Regions from separate parts of the Bacillus smithii genome, predicted to be linked through region 2. Evidence: riboswitches for the same ligand, from Rfam matches in the RefSeq annotation. Region 2 holds a riboswitch; each other region holds the start of a gene.

Region 1 (7,892 bases), 330 kb from region 2:
CGGATATTAAGATCTTTGGCGGTCCACAGCGGGCAGATGACGTCACCATTCGCCATTCAACCATCCGCCAGTCCGCTCCTCTGGCCATTCAGATTGGTGCCGGAGTTCAAAATATCCACGTTCATCACTTGAAAGCCTTTAATCCAAACGGCAAATGCGGGCTGAAAACCGTAGAGTTTCCCCCCTCCATTTCCAATTTTCAAGCTGTGGGCTATAAAATGCCGATTTGTATAAAATAAAAATTCCATCAGGGGAGTTTTTTCATCCTCCCCGATGGTTAGTGGAACTAATCGGTACTTTGGGGCCGTTGTTCTTACGCCAAGTCATCCGTAGTTGATCTTCATTCCCATAACGACCATATAACATCTTTTCCTGATCTGTTCAATCCGGATAGGGAAGCGGAGAGTTCATTTCAACCTTCGAAATCTTCTCTTTGCGGTGGTAATTTTTCCTTTTATTTCTTATTCCCAATTCTACTTTTCCATCATCTGCAACGAGAAAAAAGATGATTCATGTGGGATCAAAGATCTAATAAATCTAATTATGATTTCCTTAGTGCATGTCGTATATTTTTCGTCTTTTAGGTAACCATAAATATAGAGAAACGAACAGGAAGGTGGGATTTTATGAACCAACATCAACAGCAATTATTCGATTATGTAACAAAATTACAACAAAAAGTAAGTATCTTACATGCAGACTATTGGGCACAATATTCCAGTTTTCATACATGGCAATTTTGGGTGGTTGTGTTAATGCTCATCGTTCCCTTAATTGTTTTAGCTTTTACGATAGACAGAGAGAAAATTTTTTTAATTGGATTTTATGGCTTTAATATACATGCTTGGTTTGCATATATTGATACATACGGGGTAAGGACAAGATTATGGGGATATCCCTATGAAGCCATTCCTTACTTTCCTAGTTTTTCATTGGATGCCTCCCTTGTTCCGGTCGTCTTTATGCTCGTCTATCAATGGACGTTGAATCACAATAAAAATTTTTATCTCTATTCCTTTCTTACCGCCTGTGTATTCGCTTTTATCGTGAAACCGATTTTGGCCAGCCTTGGTTTATTAGTCGTATTTGACGGGGTGAACTATTTTCACATTTTGATCGTATACTTGATCACATTCTTAATTTCTCGGATTGTAACAAAGATCTTTTTATTGGGTGAAAAAAAACCGGCTCATTAAACTTTAACGAACCATTCTGAAATCGATTGAAAAAATGCTTAACAGATCCTACTTTCGATGGAGAGTGAACCCTCACTCTCCTATTTTTTGCTCCCTTGACAATTACCACCGATCATGATATCTTGACGTTACTGTTTTTCTATAATTTATAATATAAATTATTTTTTTACAATTTAATATTGTGGGAACAGGTTCCAAAGACGATTTTTGTCCTTGGATGAAAAGGGAAGCCCGGTGCAAATCCGGCACGGTCCCGCCACTGTAAGAGGCGAGCAATGCCGATGCAGCCACTGGCCGAAAAGGCTGGGAAGGTCGGCAAAAAGCGATGACCCTTAAGTCAGGAGACCTGCCTGTTCTGACAACACTGCTTTTACCTACGGGAGATAGGGAGGTGTTATGAATGGAAAAAACAGGGTATTTTACACCCTTTTTTTGGCATTTCTAACTCCTTATCGAACGTTAGAAATGCCTTTTTATTTGGGGAAATTAATTAGGGAGTGAAAAAACACATGAAATCAAGCAATCTTGGTTATCCACGTATTGGTGAAAATCGAGAATGGAAAAAAGCATTGGAACAATTTTGGAAAGGCCAAGTGGATGAAAGCCAGTTTCTACAGACGATGGAATCCATTCGGCATCAACACTTGAAAAAACAGCATGAAATCGGGATTGACCTTATCCCCGTCGGCGATTTTACGTTTTACGATCAAATGTTGGACACGGCAACTATGTTTGGATTAGTACCGGAACGATTTAATTGGAAAGGAAATGACATTCCCCTTTCTGTTTATTTTGCCATGGCGCGCGGCAGCGACACTGCGCATGCTTGCGAAATGACGAAATGGTTCAATACAAACTACCATTATATTGTGCCTGAATGGAACAACGCCCAACCAAGACTCATTGAAAACAAGCCGCTGAAAGCGTACCAAGAAGCAAAAAGGAAGCTTGGAATCTTAGGAAAACCTGTACTGATCGGGCCATATACCTTCATCAAACTGTCCAAAGGATATAAGGAAAAAGAGCTCCCTGCCCTTATTTTGCAGCTTCTTCCTCTTTATGAACAAATTTTACAGGAATTGCAAAATGAAAAGGTAGAATGGCTGCAAATCGATGAACCTATTCTCGTTACTTCTATTTCCAAAGAGGAAATGAAAACGATCCAGTTCATTTATCATCAATTGCATGAGGCGGCACCAAACTTAAAAATTATGCTGCAAACATACTTTGATTCCGTCGATTGGTACCAAGAGCTTATGGACTTGCCGATTCAAGGAGTCGGACTCGATTTTGTCCATGGCGGCGAAAACAACTTAGAATCACTGCTTACTCACGACTTTCCCGACAATAAAGTGCTCGCGGCTGGCATCATTGACGGACGGAACATCTGGCGGTCTGATTTAGCGGAAAAACGTCATCTCATTGAAAAGATCACTTCTGTCGTTCCGGAATCGATGCTGTGGATTCAACCTTCTTGCAGCTTAATTCATGTACCGGTAACGACGAAGAACGAAACAAAATTAGACAAAATCATCAAACAATCGTTGGCTTTTGCGGATGAAAAATTAACCGAAATTGTGTTCCTGGCAAGAGATCAACACGGGGTGGACGACGCTTATTTTCAAGAAAACCAACAAATCATCCAAACATGGAAAAACCATTCGGAAAGACATCGCCAAAGTGTACAGCATGCTCAAAAAAACTTACAACATGTATCAGCGAAAAGAAAATCGCCTTATTCCATTCGCCAATCCGTCCAAAAAGAAGCGTTCGACCTCCCCATTCTTCCGACAACGACTATCGGCAGTTTTCCGCAAACAGCTGATATCCGCAAGGCAAGGCAAAAATGGAAAAAAGGCGAATGGAATGAACAGCAGTACGAACAGTTTATTCAGCAGCAAATTGAAAAATGGATTTGTCTACAAGAAGAGATAGGACTGGATGTATTGGTTCATGGTGAATTTGAAAGAACCGATATGGTGGAGTTTTTTGGGGAGAAACTGGGAGGATTCGCTTTTACCGAAAATGGTTGGGTCCAATCGTATGGCTCACGCTGTGTCCGTCCCCCTATTATCTACGGCGACGTAGAATTTTTACAGCCGATGACCGTGAAAGAAAGCGTCTATGCACAATCATTAACGGACAAGCCTGTAAAAGGGATGCTTACGGGACCGGTGACGATTTTAAACTGGTCGTTTGTTCGCGATGATAAATCTCGTCAAGAAGTATGCGAACAAATTGCGCTCGCTTTAAGAAAAGAAGTGGAAGCATTAGAATCAGCAGGCATTGCGATGATCCAAGTAGATGAACCCGCTTTGCTGGAAGGATTGCCTTTGAAGGATCATGACAAGCAAAACTATTTGAATTGGGCCGTGCGGGCATTCCGAATCACCACCTCAACAGTCCAAGATACAACGCAAATTCATACTCATATGTGCTATTGCGATTTTGCTTCTTATTTAGAAGACATCAGCAAAATGGATGCGGATGTGATTTCAATTGAAACATCCAGAAGCCATGGCGAAATTATCCCTGTCTTTGAAAAACAAACGTACGACAAAGGAATCGGACTAGGCGTTTATGACATCCACAGCCCTCGAATACCAACTGTAGAAGAGATGGCCGCTATTATTGAAAAGTCATTACAAGTGTTGGATCCCGGCCAATTTTGGATTAACCCTGACTGCGGTTTAAAAACAAGAAGTGAAAAAGAAGCGATTGCCTCTTTAAAAAACATGACGGCTGCAGCCGACGAAATCAGAAACAAACTAAAGGAAACCATACGCTAACTTTATACGCTGAAAAGAAAGGGGCGCGGCTTGCCCCTTTCTTTCATTATGAATCTAATATATCTTTTCCATATCATGAAAAACACTATGTTATCGCTGTTGCTGAAGGGGTACTTATGACCCCTTATGAATGAACAAATCTCACAATCTTCTTTCAATCTATGAACGGTTAAAAAGAACCTTTTCAACTTTCCAAAATAATTTAGAAACCAAAGAAATAAAATGCCCCCGGATCCCCTTGTCTATACTCCCCTTTTCTCGTTCAAAACAAACGATTTTCCCATATTAGATTAGTTCTCATCTATGAAAAAATTTTCATTTTATAATAAAATGATATAAGACTGTTTTGTTTTTCTTAATAAAGGTAAATTCGTAAGGGTGTATGCACATGATGAACATTCTTGTGACACTGAATGCCAATTACTTACCCCCGCTGAAAGTACTATTACATTCACTGTTCTGCAACAACAAAAACGAGTCATTTTCCATCTATCTTCTATATTCCGACATACCGGATCAAGACATAAAAACTTTGGAGCAATACATATTCTCAAAAGGACATCGTTTCACTCCCATATTCGTAGATTCGAAATGGTTTCAAGATGCACCTGTATTTCGGCACTACACATCCGAAATGTATTATCGGCTGGCCGCTTATCAATTTTTGCCGGAGGATGTCGATCGAATATTGTATCTTGATCCGGATATTGTTTGTATTAATCCGATCACAGATTTTTATTGGACCGATTTTGAAAATTGCTTATTTGTCGCTGCCGAGCACGAACATTCTGCTAAAATGGCGCGGGCAATCAACAAATTGCGGTTGCGTACACCAAATGCGAAGGGCTATTTTAATACAGGTGTGTTGTTGATGAACATGGCGTCTATCCGAAAAGAAGTGAATATCGAAGAGATCTACCAGTTTATCGAAAAAAACAAATTAAAACTCGTTCTCCCAGACCAAGACGTATTGAATGCTTTATATTGGGATAAAATCAAGCCGGCAGACAGCCTGAAATACAATTACGATGCCCGCTATTATGAACTTTCGAAACTGATCCCTAAGCGAAAACACACTATCGACTGGATTCGCCGCAACACCGTTTTAATCCATTATTGCGGAAAAGACAAGCCTTGGCATAAACAGTACAAAAATGAACTCAAGTGTTTTTACGATCAATATAAGGAATGAAGATTTCAGAATAACGGAACCATAAAACATTGTTAACACTACAGACAATATTATTTTAATGTCTCTCATTCCAAGACTTTCAAGATAAAAAAGTAAGAGCTGTATGCGAAGATCTACGCGTACAGCTCTTTCGTTCTGTGGTGAAAAGGGTTAGAAACGCCCCATCTCTACTCGAATTTTGTTTATTAAAATTCGTTTAATTGGAATGTATTTTCCGTAATTCGACACTAAATCCAATGATGCCAATAAGACCAGAAATAGCAAAAGTGAAAGGAATTACAAGTGAATGAAATGACGGTGTTTCAAGAAACAAGCGATACACCCCATAAACGCATACAATAAGAGAACTTATTAACCCGATTACAGTCCTTGTCTTTATTTTGAATACCGTTACAGAAAACTTATAAAAAGTTATAATTTCCTACAACTTTTATGTTTCATTACTTCTTCATCGTGTCTGCTTTCACGTCTATCTATTAAACAGATCGCTACTTGCATTTGGTGTAACACTCCAAAGTCGTAAATTCCCGACTAACGAATCGGTACATGTCTGCATTAACTTGCATTGTTAAGATGCAGATTCTAAAACATTTTCACCATATTTTTTAAGATTTATAGACGCTTGATAATCTCGATCAACAATATTTCCACATTCGCATTCAAAAGTTCTATCGGATAACTTCAAGTCTTTTTTAACTTTTCCGCAACAAGAACACAACTTAGAACTTGGAAACCATCTATCCGCCAAAATGAAGCGAATATTATTCCAATTTGACTTGTATTCAATTTGTCTTCTAAATTCATGGAAACATTGTTGTTGAACAGATTCAGCTAAATGTTTATTTTTCATCATACCTTTTACATTCAAATCTTCTAAAACAATAAACATTGGTTTTCTGTTTACGATTTCAGAAGTGATTTGATGTATGTAGTTATGACGAATATTCGTTAGTCTTCGTGAAACTTTTAAAAGTTGCTTTTCACTTTTTATAATGTTGTTGGTTTTCCTGTAACGGTTTCCCTCCCTTCCTTTTTCATATTTTCTTGATATTTTGCGTTGCAACCTACGCTTTTTCTTCTCTAATTGCCTAATTCTTTTTGTTTTATTAATATTTCCATAAACTTTACCATCAGAACAAACAGCTAAATCTTTTATTCCTAAGTCAATACCTATCCCTTCTGTTTTTGAAGGAGAATAATCACTATCTGTTTCTATTCCAACAGATACCCACCAATTCAAACCATCAAATGTAAATCGAGGATTCGTATACTTAACATTTTCACCAAATGGAATACGTCCTTTCTCAGCTAATCGAATCCAATTTATCTTTTGTTTATTCGACTTCTTACTTGAAGCAAATCCTTCTACTTTTACATGTGTTTTTGTGAATTTAATTTTCACATTGTCTTGATAAAAACTAGGTGTAGATTTCTTTTTACTCTTGAATTTTGGATATTTTGATAGTCCTTTAAAAAATCGTTTGTAAGCATCACAAGCATCTTTAATCGCTTGTTTCGTTACATTATTGCTTACATAATTCAACCAATTAAATTCATCAAGTTTTTTCATTTGAGTAAACTGTTTTCTCAAAGTTGAATCATTGATGAATTTACCACCATTTTGATAATTTTCTTGTTGCTTTGCAATTGTCCAATTATAAGCAAATCTAGCTGTATTCGCATATAGAAATAATTTAGTTTTTTGCTTATTATTTGGTTTCAACATCACTTTTATTGACTTTATCATTTAGCAACTCCTCATTTTCCTCAATTAATTCATCTACTAACTTTCTAGTTTTATTAGCACGTTTTCCTTGTAATCTACAACTAAATACTGTAACAATCTGTATTAAATCTTCTACAAGTTCTTGTTCATCTGTTTTTTCAGTGCTATCTAAAACTTCAATCTCACACCCATTAAGGTTTGCCATATACTCAACCAATTCAAAACCAAATCTAAGAAGCCTATCTTTATAGAATACTACTATTTTATCTACTTCTTTGTTATTTATCATTTTGATTAGTTGACGCAAACCTTTTTTCTTGTAATTAATCCCACTACCAATGTCTTGAATGATTTCATATTCAACATTTAACGATTCTAAATATTTTTTCATATTTTCAACTTGTCTTTGCAAATCATCTTTTTGTTTATTAGAAGAAACTCTGCAATAACCAACCACTTTTTGACTAGTTTCTTTAATACCAAGTACCTCTTTAAGTTGATCGTGAGAATAATATCTATAGCCGTTTGAGCCAGTATGATGTGGTTTTAATTTTCCACTTTTGTCCCAATTTCTTAAAGTTTGTGGCGTTCGATTGATTAATTTGGAAAATTCATGAATGCTATAATATCTCATGCTATATTCCTCCTTAAATTAAATATAGCATGAAAAAATTATAAAGTCAATAAAAATTTTATAACTTTTTATAAGTTATTTAAAACTGTTTAAGCCTCCGTAGAACTTATGGAAAGTTTTATATGGTTATATGAACACGCTTATTCAATATATTGGCAAAGTCGCTAACATGATAACAGGAATCTGCTAATATTTTCTTTTTTCCTAAAATCACTAATGAAGTGATGTAAACCTCAATAGTTTACATATAGTATGAATGTCCACCCATTTTCAGACTAATTGTTTTTCCATTTTTGCAACTGATTCACCGTGACGAATTTGTAGCCTTCTTTGGACAAGGCCGCTAATATTCCTT
Region 2 (7,892 bases):
CCAAATTACCGTAGACGGCGATACCTCCACCAATGATATGGTCCTCGTCTTGGCCAACGGACTGGCAGGAAATAACCCGCTTTCCCCAAAACATCCGGAATGGCAGAAGTTTTTAGCCGCATTCAAAATGGTCTGCGAAGATTTGGCGAAAAAAATTGCCCGCGATGGCGAAGGAGCAACAAAACTGGTGGAAGTCAACGTCGAAGGAGCAGCCAATGACGAAGAAGCCAGAAAGATCGCCAAAACGGTAGTCGGGTCCAGTTTGGTGAAAACCGCCGTCTATGGCAACGATGCGAACTGGGGAAGAGTGGTTTGCGCTGTCGGCTATAGTGAAGCCACCGTTCTTCCGGATCAGATAGACATTGCAATCGGTCCTTATTGGATACTGAAAAATAGCGAAGTTCAAGCCTACAGCGAAGAAGCCGTCACGGAGTATTTAAAAAATGAAACGGTTGTGATCCAGATCCGTCTGAATGTCGGAAACGGGACAGGAACAGCCTGGGGCTGCGATTTAACTTATGATTACGTGAAGATTAATGCCAGTTATCGAACATAACGAAAGGTATGACAAAGGGGGATCCCAATGAAAACGGCAGTAGTGAAATGCGGCGGAAGTGTGGTGGACCATTTATCAGAAGATTTTTTTCAAAGCATGAAAGAAATGGAAAAAGACGGCTACCGCCTTGTATTCGTGCACGGCGGCGGTCCGGAAATCAGCGCCATGCTCGACCTGTTCAAGATCAAATCTGAATTTAAAAACGGTTTAAGAATAACCGACGAAAAAGTGCTGGAAACAGCCGAGCTGGTGCTTTCAGGCAAGACCAATCGAAAATTGGTCCACCTGCTGCAGCAGCACGGTTTCCAAGCGATCGGTTTAAATTCAAGCGACGCTTTCTTGCTTGAAGCGGATTATATCAATCGTGAAGAATACGGACTAGTTGGAGATGTAACAAACGTCAAGGCCGATTTTCTGTCCAGCCTCACCGAACAAGGACTTTTGCCTGTTTTAACGCCGATTGCTTCCGGTCCGGATGGCCGGATTTTAAATGTCAATGCCGATCATGCGGCTTGTGCGGTGGCTGCGGCTCTCAACGCGGACCATTTTTTAATGGTGACGGACGTCGATGGGGTCTACCAAAACGGCCGATTGATCGACCGTTTGACAGAAGAAAAAGCCCATCAACTTATGGAAAGCGGAGTCATTACAGGAGGAATGATTCCAAAAGTCCAATCGGCATTAAAAGCGGCTTCCCAAAATACGGGCCATGTGCATATTGTATCAGGGAAAAAGCGTTTTTATAAAAGCGGCCATTGGCATGGAACACAATTTGCAAAAGAGAAGGTGACAATATGAGTTACTTATTTCCCACATACGCTCGCTGGGAAGTGCAGCCCGTAAAAGCGAAAGGATCGCGGCTGACAGATCAAAACGGCGATGAGTATCTCGATTTTACAGCCGGTATCGGAGTGACCAATCTCGGACATGTACCATCCACTGTTAAAGAAGAGGTAATCGACCAGCTCAACCTGTTTTGGCACACTTCCAATCTGTTTCAAAGCAAACTTCAAGAAGAAACCGCCAAGCTTTTAGCGGAAGCATCCGGTCTTGATCTTGTATTCTTTTGCAACAGCGGAGCGGAAGCAAACGAAGCGGCGATCAAATTAGCCAGAAAGGCAACCGGCCGCTCGAAAATCATCACGTTCTTACATTCGTTTCACGGACGGACTTTTGCCGGAATGGCCGCAACCGGACAGGAAAAAGTCAAAATCGGCTTTGGCCCGATGCTGGAAACATTTGAATACGTTCCTTTCAACGATATCGAAGCTTTAAAAGCAGCGCTTGATGAAAACACGGCGGCGGTGATGACCGAAATTATCCAAGGAGAAGGAGGCATAAATCCGGCCACGCCGGAATTTTTACAGTCATTGGAAACGTTATGCCATGAAAACGGTTCTCTCCTCATCATCGATGAAATCCAAACCGGCATCGGCCGGACAGGCAAACCGTTTGCCTTCCAACATTATGGCCTGCATCCCGACATTGTCTCGGTCGCAAAAGGAATCGCCAGCGGACTGCCTTTAGGTGCCATCATCGGCAAAAAAGAACTAGGCCAAGCCTTTTCTCCGGGCTCTCACGGTTCCACTTTTGGGGGCAATCCGGTTTCTGTCCGAGCCGCAAAAGCCACATTGGAAATCATTTTCCAAAACGATTTTCTGAATGAAGTAGAGAGAAAAGGAGCTTATTTCCAAAACTTGTTGAAAACGAAATTATCCGATGCAAAAGTAGTTAAATCTATTAGAGGAAAAGGGTTAATGATCGGTATAGAGCTTACAGATAATGCAGAACCTTTCCTCGTTCAAGCAAGAAAAGAAAAACTGCTGATTTTAACAGCCGGATCTCATGTCCTCCGCCTCCTTCCTCCATTAACGGTCTCAGATTCAGAAATCGAAAAAGCCGTCAACATCTTGTCAAAAGTTCTGGGATCGTAAATGAATATTCCACATCATTCTCCCCTTGTCTCTTTGAAAATGACAGGGGGATTTCTTTTTTTGCACTTCTTCACTCAGGTTCTCTTCTTTCTTTATCACTATCGATAAAGAGCTCTGCCCTCTTGACAATTCTTTGCGCAAAGTTTATCATCACAATATATAGATCGACAACTCCATACAATTTCAATATATTGTTTCGCTGCAAGCGATGGTGTCGTTGGACTTAAAAGGGAATCCGGTGAAATTCCGGAGCTGTCCCCGCAACTGTAAGTGAGACGAACGGGAATACCACTGTATCAGTTTGCTGTTCGGTGCTGATATGGGAAGGTCCCTAGTAGGATGACCACAAGCCAGGAGACCTGCCATCCTTGTCAAGTTTCAATTCTCCGGGGATTTGGGAAGATGAAACGATAGTGAAAAAAGGTTGCCTCTGCCTTTTTTGTCTATCGTTTGATCCGCTCATATTTCCGGGCGGATTTTTTTGTTCTTTCAAACGATAAGGAGGACCAAACCATGATCTCAACCAATTCAAAAGAACAAGTTTTTCAGCTTTTATTTGAAAAACTATCTCACCAATATCCACAGCTTGATTTTTCGATATTATCCTTAAAAGCCAAACAGATGGCGGAGCAAAAACCTTGGCTTTCGACCAAAGCGTTAACCGAGGAATTGATTTTGGAATGTCTCGGTTTTATTTCTGTAGAAGAACCTGAATGGACGTTTGTAGCCGCCAAGCTGTTCGCCGGTCTATTGTATACAGAAGCGGCTGCCAACAGAGGCTATGATCCGGGCGAGACAGGCTACGGGCCTTTTTATCCGTTGATTCAACATTTGACGGAGATTGGAATTTACGACTCTGTTCTGCTTGAAACCTACAGCAAACAGGAAATAGAAGAGTTGGAATCTATTATTGATCCGAAAAAAGACGAGCTATTTACATACATCGGGCTGCGTACATTAAATGACCGGTATTTAGCAAAAGATTATGAAAAACGAACGATGGAATTGCCGCAAGAACGTTGGATGATCATCGCCATGACGTTGATGCAAAAGGAACCGAAAGAAAAACGTCTAACGCTTGTGAAAGAAGCCTACTGGGCATTAAGCAATCTCTATATGACCGTAGCCACTCCGACTTTGGCCAACGCCGGCAAAAAATACGGTCAATTATCCAGCTGCTTTATCGATACAGTAGACGACAGCCTGCAAGGAATTTACGACAGCAACACCGATGCGGCCAATCTATCGAAACATGGCGGCGGAATCGGTCTGTATCTTGGAAAAATCCGCAGCCGCGGCAGCGCCATTCGCGGCCATCAAGGCGCTTCATCAGGAGTTATTCCATGGATGAAACAATTGAACAATACCGCTGTCAGCGTCGATCAGCTCGGACAACGCAAAGGAGCGATTGCCGTCTATCTGGACGTTTGGCATAAAGATATTTTTGCATTTCTAGACGCGAAGCTGAATAACGGCGACGAACGGTTCCGTACCCATGATATCTTCACGGGCGTGTGCATACCCGATCTCTTTATGGAAGCCGTCGAAAACCGGGATGATTGGTATTTGTTTGATCCTCATGAGGTCAGAACCGTCATGGGCTTCTCATTGGAAGATTATTATGACGAAGAAAAAGGCCGGGGAAGCTTCCGTGAAAAATATCAAGAATGTGTCAACCATCCACAGCTTTCCAAAGAAAAAGTGCCTGCGATTGAAATTATGAAATCCATTATGAGAAGCCAGCTCGAAACGGGAACGCCGTTTATGTTCTACCGTGATGAGGCCAATCGCATGAATCCGAACAAGCATAAAGGAATGATCTACGCCACAAATTTGTGCACCGAGATTGCCCAAAATATGAGCCCGACCGTCATGACCCAACAATATATCCAAGACGGCCGCATTCACGTGGAGAAAGTTCCGGGAGATTTTGTCGTTTGTAATTTGTCGTCCATCCATTTAGCAAGGGCCGTTCAAGATGGATGCTTGGAACGTCTCATCCGGATTCAAGTCCGAATGCTCGACAATGTGATCGACATTAACCATCTTCCTGTTTTGCAGGCTCAAATCACGAATCAAAAATATCGAGCCGTCGGATTAGGCACGTTCGGCTGGCATCATTTGCTCGCTTTGAAACATATCCGCTGGGAAAGTTATGAAGCCGTTCAATATGCGGATGAATTATATGAAACTATCGCTTACTATGCCATTCAAGCCAGCATGGAATTAGCGAAAGAAAAAGGTTCCTATCCTTACTTTGAAGGCTCCGATTGGGAAAGCGGACGCTATTTTGAAGTACGCGGCTATCTGAAAGATGAAAAATGGAAACAGCTGGCCCGCAGCATTCAAGAATACGGAATTCGAAACGGCTATTTAATGGCGATCGCTCCGAATTCATCCACCTCCTTGATAGCCGGAAGCACACCGAGCATTGATCCGGTTTTCCAAAAATTTTATGCCGAAGAAAAGAAAGATTACAAGATACCGGTGACAGCGCCCGACTTGAACGCCGACACGACATGGTATTATAAATCAGCCTATCTTCTCGACCAACATTGGAGCATCCGTCAAAACGCCGTTCGTCAGCGCCATATTGATCAATCGATTTCCTTTAACATGTACGTACAAAACACGATCAAAGCGAAACAGCTGCTGGATCTTCATTTGCAAGCATGGAAATCCGGACTGAAATCTACGTATTATTTGCGGTCCACTTCGTCGGAAATCATGGAAGAATGCGAATCGTGCTCAAGCTGACATTGGATATTCAAGGAGGATATGAAAATGGAACGATTAAAAAAGAGAGAACTAATCAATCGCGAAGCTCCCAACCGTTCGACGAAAATTGTCAACGGTGAAAGCTCCAATATTTTAAACTGGGATGATGTCCGCTTTTCTTGGGCTTATCCGAAGTATAAAAGAATGCTGGCTAATTTTTGGACGCCATTTGAAATCAATATGTCCCAAGACATTAAACAATTTCCTGAGCTGCCTCCTGCTGAACAGGACAGCTTTTTGAAAATCATCGGCCTTCTTGCTTTGCTTGACAGCATCCAAACCGACTATGCCGGAAAAGTGGCCGATTACTTGACCGATTCCAGCTTAAACGCGCTGATGATTATATTGGCTCAGCAGGAAGTGATTCATAATCATTCTTATTCTTATATATTATCCAGCCTCGTTCCGAAACAAAAACAAGATGAAGTTTTTGAGTTTTGGCGGACCGAGCCTACTTTGCAACGAAGAAATGAGTTTGTCACCGATGGGTATAAACATTTCGTGGAACAGCCGACTGTGGAGCACTTATTGAAATCCTGCGTGTTTGACGTCATTTTGGAAGGACTGTTCTTTTATTCAGGGTTCGCTTTCTTTTACCATCTTGCTCGCCATCAAAAAATGGTCGCGACAAGCACGATGATTAATTACATTAACCGGGACGAACAAATTCATGTCGATTTGTTTGTGAAAATCTTTAAAGAAGTATTAAAAGAATACCCGGAATATGATAATGAAGAAATGGAACACTTTGTGAAAGAAACTTTTAAACAAGCGGCAGAACTCGAGATTGATTGGGCAAGAGAAGTGATTGGCAATAAAATAAATGGCATTTTCATTGAGGATGTAGAAGCCTATGTCAAGTTTTATTCCAACTTCCGCGTCAAACAGCTTGGATACCCAGATTCAAAACCGTTTCCTGGCTATCAAACCAACCCGCTTCCGTGGATTAAAGCGTATGAAGAAGTAGACTTAGGAAAATCGGATTTCTTTGAACAAAAGTCGCGTCAATATACAAAAGTCAATGTAATTGACAACGGATTCGATGAATTATAAACCCCTCAAGCTTAATCGAGTAGGAGGGGGTGATTAACCCCCGTCCTCTCACACCACCGTACGTACGGTTCCGTATACGGCGGTTCAATCAAGATAAATGACGCAAGAATTCATAACGTTTCTGTAGACTTTTAAGCCCTTGGTTACTCCAATAGGAGTTTCCAAGGGTTCTGTGTAATATGGGACTTTTTGAGATTCGCCAATAACCTTTACGACTGTTCCCCCATTCATAAGCTTTCCATTCAGGAACTCCTAGTTTTATGAGGTTGCGTATCCTGGTCTTTGAGGTTTTCCAGTTTTTCCATAAACACATCCGGAGTCTTCGTCGAATCCAGCCATCCAAATCTTCAAAGATACTCTTTGTGTCTGCTAATGCAAAATATCCACACCATCCAAGTAGATATTGGTTAAGTTTCTTAATCCGATATTCCATTGGGTATGGTATTTTTCTTGACGTGATTTCTCGCACCTTTTTCTTCATTCGTTTTAGACTTTGCTTGGCAATCCGAACTTTTGGCTCTTTTGAAGGTGTAAAACTAAATCCTAGAAACTTTCGTTTCCATGGTCGGTCAACCGCAGATTTCTTCTCGTTGACTTTTAGACGAAGTTTTCCCTCAATAAATCGTTTGACACTAGCCATGGTTCTTTCACCAGCCCGTTTTGACTTCACGTAAATATTACAGTCATCGGCATAACGAACAAATTTATGCCCTCTTTTCTCTAATTCTTTGTCTAGTTCATCTAGTACAATATTCGAAAGTAAAGGGCTTAGGGGGCCACCTTGCGGCGTCCCTTCTTCTGTCCTAGATATCACACCATTAATCATGATACCAGCTTGTAGATATTTGCGGATTAGCTTCAATAGTGGCTTTTCTTTAATAGTCTTGGCTAATGTACTCATCAGCCTGTCATGATTCACTCGATCGAAGAACTTTTCTAAATCCATGTCTACTACCCATCTATAACCATCTCTGATATAGCCTTTTGCTTTCCTAACTGCGTCATGAGCACTTCGATTTGAACGAAACCCATAACTATGTTCGGAGAACATAGGGTCATATATCCTCGATAATACTTGGGCAATTGCTTGTTGAATCAAACGGTCTGTTACGGTTGGAATACCTAGTAACCGAACACCGCCATCAGGTTTCGGGATTTCGACTCTTCGAACAGGCATTGGTTCATAGGTACCCTTGAGAATTGCCTCTTTAATGGATATCCAGTTTTCGACTATGTGCTGACGGAGGTTTTGTACGGGCATCATATCTACTCCATGGCTACCTTTGTTCTTTTCTACTCTTTGTAAAGCTAAAAGCATATTCTCCCGTGACAGGATTTGATTCAAAAGCATTGTTATTCTTCCTTCCGTGAATAGCTGTTCTCTTTATGCCAGTGGTCACTCCACCCTCCAAGAGGTCTCCCACGGGATTCACCGCTTCCTCCCTCAAGTGAGGTACTACGTTTTCTGTGTTCATCATGACTCACTGAATACCAAGGGCTATTCTCTCTTAATTGTTCGGTCCTTCTTAGTTGTTCTAGACCAACTAATACTATGACCTCTGCTGACTTCT
Region 3 (7,892 bases), 1.5 Mb from region 2:
CCGGATCTTGAAAAACCATGCCAATCTCTTGTGCCATTTGTTTGGCCGGAACTTTCATAAAAGAACATCCGTCCAAAAACAACTCCCCTTCTATCTTTCCATGCGGACGGACTTCTCGCTTTAACAAACGCAGAAGAGTGGACTTTCCGCTACCGGAAGGGCCGCAAAGGAGAATAAATTCTCCCGGCTCTACTGTAAAAGTGATATCAGATAGAGCAGGTTCTGGTGCATCCGGGTACGTAAAAGTTAAATTTTTCGCTTCCAATAACGCCATAGCAGTGCCTCCCTTACTTGAATTCCTATTGGAAACCCTACAAACATAACGAACATGAGCAGGAAAAACCACTCTCTGCCTTGCAATAATAGTGGTTCCAAAATCGGATAGACTGCCAGCACGCCGTCCCCAAGCCACCATCCAAAAGCCACTGCCGTTCCGAAAACAAGCAAATAAACCATCGCAAACCAATCTTTTCCCTTCATCCGAAAAGGAATATAACGGCTCCGTTTCTGAATCCCATAACCCCTTGCTGCCATGGAATCGGCGGTTTGAATTGCCTCTTCAAGCGACCAAGTTAACAATATTTGCACGAATTCCAGACCATTTCTTACTCTTTGTATGAAGGTGCCTTCTGTGACAGATTGTCCCTTTCCTCTTTGGACCATTTCAATTTCATAAAGCCTTCTTCGTAAGAGCGGAACAAACCGCATGGCCAGCATAGCCAACAGGGCCCATTGCGGGAGCCATTTCGCAAATAAAAATAAAAATTTTTCCGCCGTAATCACTTGGTTGTAAGCGGCAAAAGCCGCCATTAAATTAAATAAAGTAAGCGCAAGCATCAATCCTTGCAAAAACGATTCCAACGTGACGGGATTTGCGCCGAAATAAAAGAAAATATGACTGCCGCGGTGATTCGTCAATGGATTGAGTATCAAAAAAAATACGGGAATGGTGATCATCATCCCCTGCCATTTACGCACCGTCTTACCGGAGTCCAACAAAATATTCAATATGAGAAAGAGCACAGCACCCGCCGCTAAAAAGACTGGGTGCTGATAAAGCATGGCAGACACCATCGCCCCGGCAAAATAAAGAAAGCAAACGAATGGATGGTAAGAATGAATTCCTTTTTTCATGGTTGTGTATCCTTTGTATAGTCATTCGTGTAAATCCATTGAATCACATCCCCCGCCTTGACGGCGACAGCACCTGCACTACGAGAAACGTACTTATTGTTGACTTTTATCGTCCAACCACTTAACGGACCATGATCAAATTCATAAAGATTCGAAATTCCTTCCACATAAGCCGTGGAATGACTGCCGCGTATACTGACCGGAATGCCCTTTTGCTTGGCGATTCGCAATGTCACTTCCAACGCCGTATCCCCATTTTGCAACGGTACTTTAGTGGGGGAAAGGATGGTTCCCGTTTGTGAATCTCCACGAATCGATACCGTTACCGTTTGTTTGTTAACCGGTTTTGAGGCCGATTTTGGGGCCGGTTTTGGAACAGGCGTTGCGGCTGGTTTCGAAGATGGTTTTTTGGCCGGCTCCGGTTTCACAGTCGATTGACTCTTTGGTGCTTGTGGAGTATGGATTGTCGTCGCATTGCTCTTTTCAGCCGTTGATTTTTGTTCGCTGTTCCCTTTGCTATTCTCTTTCTCCGCATTGGCATTGGACGATCCGTTTTTTGACTTTGCAGCTGAATCAGTCGATTTCGACTTTGTTTCTTTTTCATTGCTGGTTTTGGACGAATCTGCGGCCGAATGGGACGACTTTTCCGCATCTGCAGTTTGATCTTTATTTTGATTATGATCTTCTTTGGAAGTTTTTATCTCCTTTTCTTTACCGTCTGAAGATGTTTTGTCCGAAGATGACTGAACAGCCGCTGCGTTATGATGGTCGTTATTGGAATGAGGCACGACTTCATCCTTTTGACAGCCTGCCGTAAACAAGATCAACAAAAAAGAGAATAGTAGTAAGAACGCATTTTTCCATTTTCTCATTTACCGTCACCCCCTTGAAAATGTTCCGGATAAGCATAGATGATATAACGTTTCGGTGCATTTCCCACATAACGAAATGGGTAGCATGTCGTTAAAACTAACTCCTCAGTCGGCGCGGTGGAATGAATGACAGAACGATCGTCCTTGTCCACAATTTTCATGCGGCGAATGGTATAAGAAAAGGATCCGTACGACAATCGAATGATCAACTGATCGCCTTTTTTCAGCGTTCCTATTTGTCGAAACACCGTATCCCGGTGGCCGGAAAGAACAATTTGATTATGTTGTTTCGGATAGGCAGAAGCTGAATAATGGCCGACCCCTTTTTCTAAATCTTCCGGAGAAGCTCCTTCGACAATCGGCAGCTTCCGTTTTAAGGCTGGTATCTCTAAAGTACCCACGACTTCTCCGCGCACAGGATGAAAAGATCCTTGTTTATGTTCAGAATGCACAATTTTTTCCGCTTTTCGAAGCGCATCTTTTTGATCCGCATCCATTTTCAGCTTCTGCCATCCAGCGCAGGCAATGAAAAGAAAGCCCCCAGCAATGAACAAAAGAGAGATCTTTTTAATCATGGCCTCTCTCCCGGTATTTCCGGTTATAAACATATAACAGAACACCCGCTATGATCAGAATGATTCCTGCCAAAAGAAGATTATAGATATTCGTTGAAGTATTCGGCAATTTGCCGCCCAAAGGAGGGTGTGAAGTTTTGGATCCGGATTGATCGTGATCATTTTTTTCTTTTGAATTGTTCGTTACGAGACCGCTGTTCTCATTTTTTGATTCTGAATTAGGATTGTTGCTCGTTTGGGTATTGTCGGTCCCTTCTTTCGCCGGATTTGGATTTTGTGCCATCCGATAAACGGAACCTTTTCCATCAGCAAAAAGTTGATAAGCGACCATCGCCTCGGCACCTTGCTCGGTTGCCACTTCATCTGCATCACCCGTTGCCGTGTGGCGAAATTGTCCGGCACCATTATAAAAACGGATCAAATAGCTCAACAAATTGCCGTCTTTTTTCGTAAATGCAGCACCTTGAGGATCAACTCCTGCTGCTGTCAAACCTATAATGGCTGCGGATGCTGCTTCACTTGTTTCCCCTAGTTGAGGATCTGCAAAACCACCATTTTCCTTCTGTTCAGCAGACAGCCAATCGACACCTCGTTTAATAGCGGCAGCCACTTCCGGTTCATCCTTATAAGGAGCCAGAGCAGCGATTGCGATTCCGGTCATATCGACAGGTGAACCTTGGCCGTTATATAGCGTCCACTTGCCATCCGCTTCCTGTAATTCTAAAATGCGTTTCTTTAACTTTTCTCTCGTCCAATTAGCGTTTGATGGAACTGGATAATTTCCGCTGTCCAAAGCAATTAAGGCATACAAGATTCCGTTTGTGCCTTGGCGAGTCATTGGACAGCTTTCGTTTTTTTCGCAATAGTCACTGTTGTAGATTTTCTCCACTAAATTATATCCTGCTATATCGCGAGGATCTCCTCCTGCAGCCGTTATACCAATAACATCTCTTTCATAATCGGTAATATTCCGGTACTCTCCTTTTGTCTCTATCACTTGTTGCTTTATGTCATTCAAATAAGATGCAGGAACTTTCATTCCGGCTTGACGAATGGCAACAGCCTCCCACGGACTGTCGACTCCCGATTGAAGAATATGGTTCACCGTCGTTTTTAAAATGTCATTTATTTCGTTTTCACTGACCTTATTTGGTTCGTTTACCGGCGATGTATTGGACCCATCTGATCCATTTTGACCATTGCCGCTGCCTTCATTTCCGGTATTTCCGTTATTTCCACTATTTCCATTGTTTTCATTATTCCCGTTGTTTCCGTTATATTCGTTCGTTCCCCACGTTTCGACTTTAAAAGTTATATTGTCATCCGGTTGCAGTACATAGGACGATGCACCGACGGAAGCCATTTGGCCATTGACATAAAATGCCCAATATTGCCCCCATGTATCATGAGATTCAAGCCGTTCTGTTCCGATGTTTTGAACGTAAAAACCAAAGTCTTTACTATAAGTAACATCAAGAGGAATCTTTTGATCATCCGCAATCGATTTTAACAAATCGTAAGCCGTCGCATGGCCTTCGGTTGTTCTTTTTACATTCGAAACAAAAGGTTTTCCATCTTTCCCGATGATCGTTAAACTGGCATCTACTTTCTGATTTTTCGTATAATCAGTCGTGTATTCCCACTGAATGTGATCATGGTTGGTCACTTGATATACAGCGGCACTGACAGGAATGGAGAGCCCGTTGACATACACCATCCAGCCGCTAGCCGGTCCGCGGTCGCCTCCATGTAAACCATTGATACCGTCTACATAAACGTTTTCACCGCTTCCCTTCGTTTCGACCGAAAGATGGTTTTCAAGGGCTGCTTTTTGCAAAACGTCCAAAATCGTACTTCCAGAAGGGACATCGACCGCCGTTGTTTGCAAGATCGGACCATTGTCCCCGATGATGGTCACTCCTACTTCTGATTGCTGCTGTTCAGCCGTTATACTGCTATTTGACGGTTCCGACGCGAAAGCAGTAAAACCAAATGCCAATTGGCCTATTATGAAAATAGACATTAAAGCCGTGACAGCTATCTTTTTAATAGAAAACACAAATCCCCCTCCTCAACGATATGTAATAATAAAAAATAACCAAAAGAAAAAGGCACACCTAACGAGATAGGGTGCCAAAAAAAAACAAAAATAGCCAGCAACAAACTGACGCACCCTATCCTCGTAGGTATAACGTCGCAAGAAAAAATAGGCAGGTCTCCTGGCTCATGATCATCGCTTTCTAAAGCCTTCCCATCTGCAAAACAGCAAACAGTGGCAAACCATTTAGAAAGCTCCCATTCACAGTGGCGGGACCGCGCCGGATTTTCACCGGACTTCCCTTTTCATGGCAAGAGCTCGACAGCACGGCTTTTGCCAACCTATTTTCCTATTAACTAATTGTATTTGAATTTATCATAGCCAATCAAAGTGTAAACTGTCAAACGGACAAAAAATGACAAAATGGTTTGCCAAACAATCATTTTTTCTAACATCCATTAAAAAACTTTTTGGTGGCAAGTAAAAGAATCAATCGCTTCGAAATCTGGCTCATAGCCAATCCCGGGTTTTTCAGGGACATGAATCCATCCATTCTCGACGGTCACTTCCGGTTGAATGATATCACGTTCCCAATAATGAGATGAGGCAGCCGTATCCCCTGGCAAAGTAAATTGATCCAGAGTAGTGATGGCAACGTTATGGGCCCGGCCGATTCCTGCTTCAAGCATTCCTCCACACCAAAGCGGAATGTGATGTTCTTTGCAAAAATCGTGAATTTTGATAGACTCTCCTAATCCGCCAACGCGGCCGATTTTCAGATTAATAATTTGACAACTTCCAAGTTCAACAGCTTTTCTTACATCTTCAAGACTATGAATGCTTTCGTCCAAACATATCGGCGTTTTCAGTTCCTTTTGAACCAACGCATGATCGACGATATCATCGTGGGCCAACGGCTGCTCAATCATCATTAAATGAAAGTCATCCAATTGTTTCAATAAAGGAACATCTTCCAAACGATAAGCAGAGTTGGCATCGGCCATCAAAGGGAGCTGCGGAAAATAATGACGGATTTGTCTGATCACTTCTACATCCCAGCCAGGTTTGATTTTCACTTTCACTCTTTTATATCCTTGTTCCACATAGTTTTTGATCATTTCCAGCAAATCATCGATGGATTTTTGAATGCCAAGGCTGATACCAACCTCTATTTGTCGCTTTTTCCCCCCAATCACTTGGTAAAGCGGTTTGTTTAAACGCTTTGCATATAAATCCCAAATGGCCGTTTCAATAGCGGATTTTGCCATATAATTACCACGAATCGGCTGAAATATCGAATTTACTTCATGTGGATGAGAAATCTCCCGCCCTTTTATCATGGGGATTAAAAAATCTTCCAAAATATGCCAGTTGGTTTGAAACGTTTCTTCAGTATAGGTAGGTGCGCTAAAGGCAACGGATTCCCCCCAACCTATATTCCCGCTCTCATCTTGCACCTCAACTAAAATGAAATCTTTCATTTGGATGATGCCAAAACTGGTGACAAAAGGAAGTTTCATTTTCATTTTCATATGGCGCATGCTTATTTTTTCAATAATCATACAAGTCATCCCCTTCTATATCGTTGCACATTCGGAACCAGCAGGTAAATTGAACTGATTCTTTTGCATTCTTACAAATTTCATTACAACCATTCCCGACTGAACATAATTAAATTAACAAGTCTTGTTTGATGACAATTTCTGCGCCAATGATTTTCTTCAGCTCATGACCGCTTAGGATCGCTCGATATAGCAAATTGTAATGGTTAGGTGAATAAACAGAGATCCAACCATCATCGTAAAATCCTATCAATTATTTCCCAGGAAAAAACAGAAACGATCCTATTTCGTTACCACATTAAAGATACTGAAAAACACGTCCATTCAAAAAGTTTGACAGGTATACCGATATTCCGTTGATGAATAAGCTTTCATCACTATTTTGGGCCCGTTGTCGGATTGTGAGTTTATTAGAAACGATCGATTTTCATTATACCATTCATCCGGCCTTGTCCTTATCCGACAGTTCGAACGTGCGCATCACTGCATTAGCCAATATTTCGATACCGGTAAAGATTGCTTCCGTTTGAAAGGTCATGTTTGGATGATGAAGCCCCGGACGCAGATCGCAGCCAAGTCCGAGCATCGTAGCTTTTAAATCTGGTTTATGGAAAGTATAATGATGAAAATCCTCGCCCCCCGTTGTCAGCATGCCAGGAGCCAGCCCTTCTTCTCCCAATGTTTGGACAATCGCTTTGGACATGATTCTTTCTGCTTCCGGATGGATGGAAGCAGCTTTCACATCGGCTTCCATTTTAGCGTGGATCTTAACGCCAAATTGAATTTCTAATGATTGGAATATTTTCGATACACGTTCCATTAGCTGCTGCATAGCCTCGTTCGTTTGTGCTCTAATATCCATTCGAAAAGAAGCTTTTCCCGGAATGAGGTTTGCCGCTTCCCCGCCGGCATGAAAACTTGTCAACTTCACAGAATAAGGGATTCGGGGATCGAAATGAATTTGATTCAAAGCGTTAACCAAAGCGGCTCCAACTTCAATGGCATTTTGCCCTAAATGAGGCCTGGCGGCATGAGCATCTTCTCCGTGAATCTTGCCTTGAAGAAATGCTGATGCGCCATGTTTGATACTTGGTGAAGCCTGACCAAAGCGAAGTTCTTGAATAGGCCGCAAATGAATGCCGTATAAATAGTTCAAGCTATCAATAACGCCTTTTTCAATCATTTTCAGCGCCCCGGTACCTTTTTCTTCTGCAGGCTGAAAGAGAAACATCAACTTTCCGGGAGGACTATAGTTTATTTTTTTGAACAAAAGCATCACGCCAAGAACAATGGCCATGTGGGCATCATGGCCGCATGAATGATTGGCTTGCCATATTCCGTCTTTTTCTTGCCATAAAGCATCCATATCGCTTCTGACCCCGACACATATTCCGTTTTTCCCTTGGCCGAATTCTACCACAACTCCCGTACAATCCGTAAACGTTTTTGGTTGATAGCCGAATGTTTTCAGCTGTTCAGCAATAAAGCGTGTCGTTCCAAACTCATGCCAGCTTTTTTCCGGATGATGATGGAAATAGTCAAACAGCTGGTGAACAACAGGCTTTAAAACCTCCAAATCTTTTTTCACGTCCACACCTTCTCCCCATGCGAATCATCATTTTATCATTTAAGCATCCATCCGATTTTAAAACGTTATCTATACGTTTTTCTCCCGATACTTTGTTTAGAATGCGAGTGCACAAACGATTTT

What was found. A riboswitch is a leader RNA that binds a small molecule or an ion and turns the genes downstream of it on or off. The one in region 2 is predicted to bind cobalamin.
Region 1: linked by a shared signal. The riboswitch ahead of metE (5-methyltetrahydropteroyltriglutamate--homocysteine S-methyltransferase) and the one ahead of BSM4216_RS13925 (ribonucleoside-diphosphate reductase subunit alpha) in region 2 are both predicted to bind cobalamin.
Region 3: linked by a shared signal. The riboswitch ahead of BSM4216_RS05415 (DUF4430 domain-containing protein) and the one ahead of BSM4216_RS13925 (ribonucleoside-diphosphate reductase subunit alpha) in region 2 are both predicted to bind cobalamin.

What each region holds. Positions count from the first base shown of each region.
Region 1 covers NZ_CP012024.1:3,296,398-3,304,289, forward strand. The annotation lists gene BSM4216_RS15450 (glycosyl hydrolase family 28-related protein) at 1-239, shown strand, start outside; gene BSM4216_RS15455 (CBO0543 family protein) at 627-1,196, shown strand; cobalamin riboswitch at 1,369-1,564, shown strand; gene metE (5-methyltetrahydropteroyltriglutamate--homocysteine S-methyltransferase) at 1,706-3,985, shown strand; gene BSM4216_RS15465 (glycosyltransferase family 8 protein) at 4,374-5,177, shown strand; gene BSM4216_RS15470 (RNA-guided endonuclease InsQ/TnpB family protein) at 5,746-6,924, opposite strand; gene BSM4216_RS15475 (IS607 family transposase) at 6,887-7,537, opposite strand; partial or broken gene BSM4216_RS15480 (polysaccharide deacetylase family protein) at 7,813-7,892, opposite strand, start outside.
Region 2 covers NZ_CP012024.1:2,964,903-2,972,794, forward strand. The annotation lists gene argJ (bifunctional glutamate N-acetyltransferase/amino-acid acetyltransferase ArgJ) at 1-556, shown strand, start outside; gene argB (acetylglutamate kinase) at 584-1,354, shown strand; gene BSM4216_RS13920 (acetylornithine transaminase) at 1,351-2,490, shown strand; cobalamin riboswitch at 2,683-2,871, shown strand; gene BSM4216_RS13925 (ribonucleoside-diphosphate reductase subunit alpha) at 3,004-5,247, shown strand; gene BSM4216_RS13930 (ribonucleotide-diphosphate reductase subunit beta) at 5,275-6,321, shown strand; gene ltrA (group II intron reverse transcriptase/maturase) at 6,410-7,672, opposite strand.
Region 3 covers NZ_CP012024.1:1,132,169-1,140,060, reverse strand. The annotation lists gene BSM4216_RS05435 (ABC transporter ATP-binding protein) at 1-274, opposite strand, end outside; gene BSM4216_RS05430 (energy-coupling factor transporter transmembrane component T) at 247-1,134, opposite strand; gene BSM4216_RS05425 (DUF4430 domain-containing protein) at 1,131-2,006, opposite strand; gene BSM4216_RS05420 (class D sortase) at 2,003-2,581, opposite strand; gene BSM4216_RS05415 (DUF4430 domain-containing protein) at 2,574-4,640, opposite strand; cobalamin riboswitch at 4,774-4,979, opposite strand; gene menC (o-succinylbenzoate synthase) at 5,078-6,181, opposite strand; gene BSM4216_RS05405 (M20 peptidase aminoacylase family protein) at 6,621-7,769, opposite strand.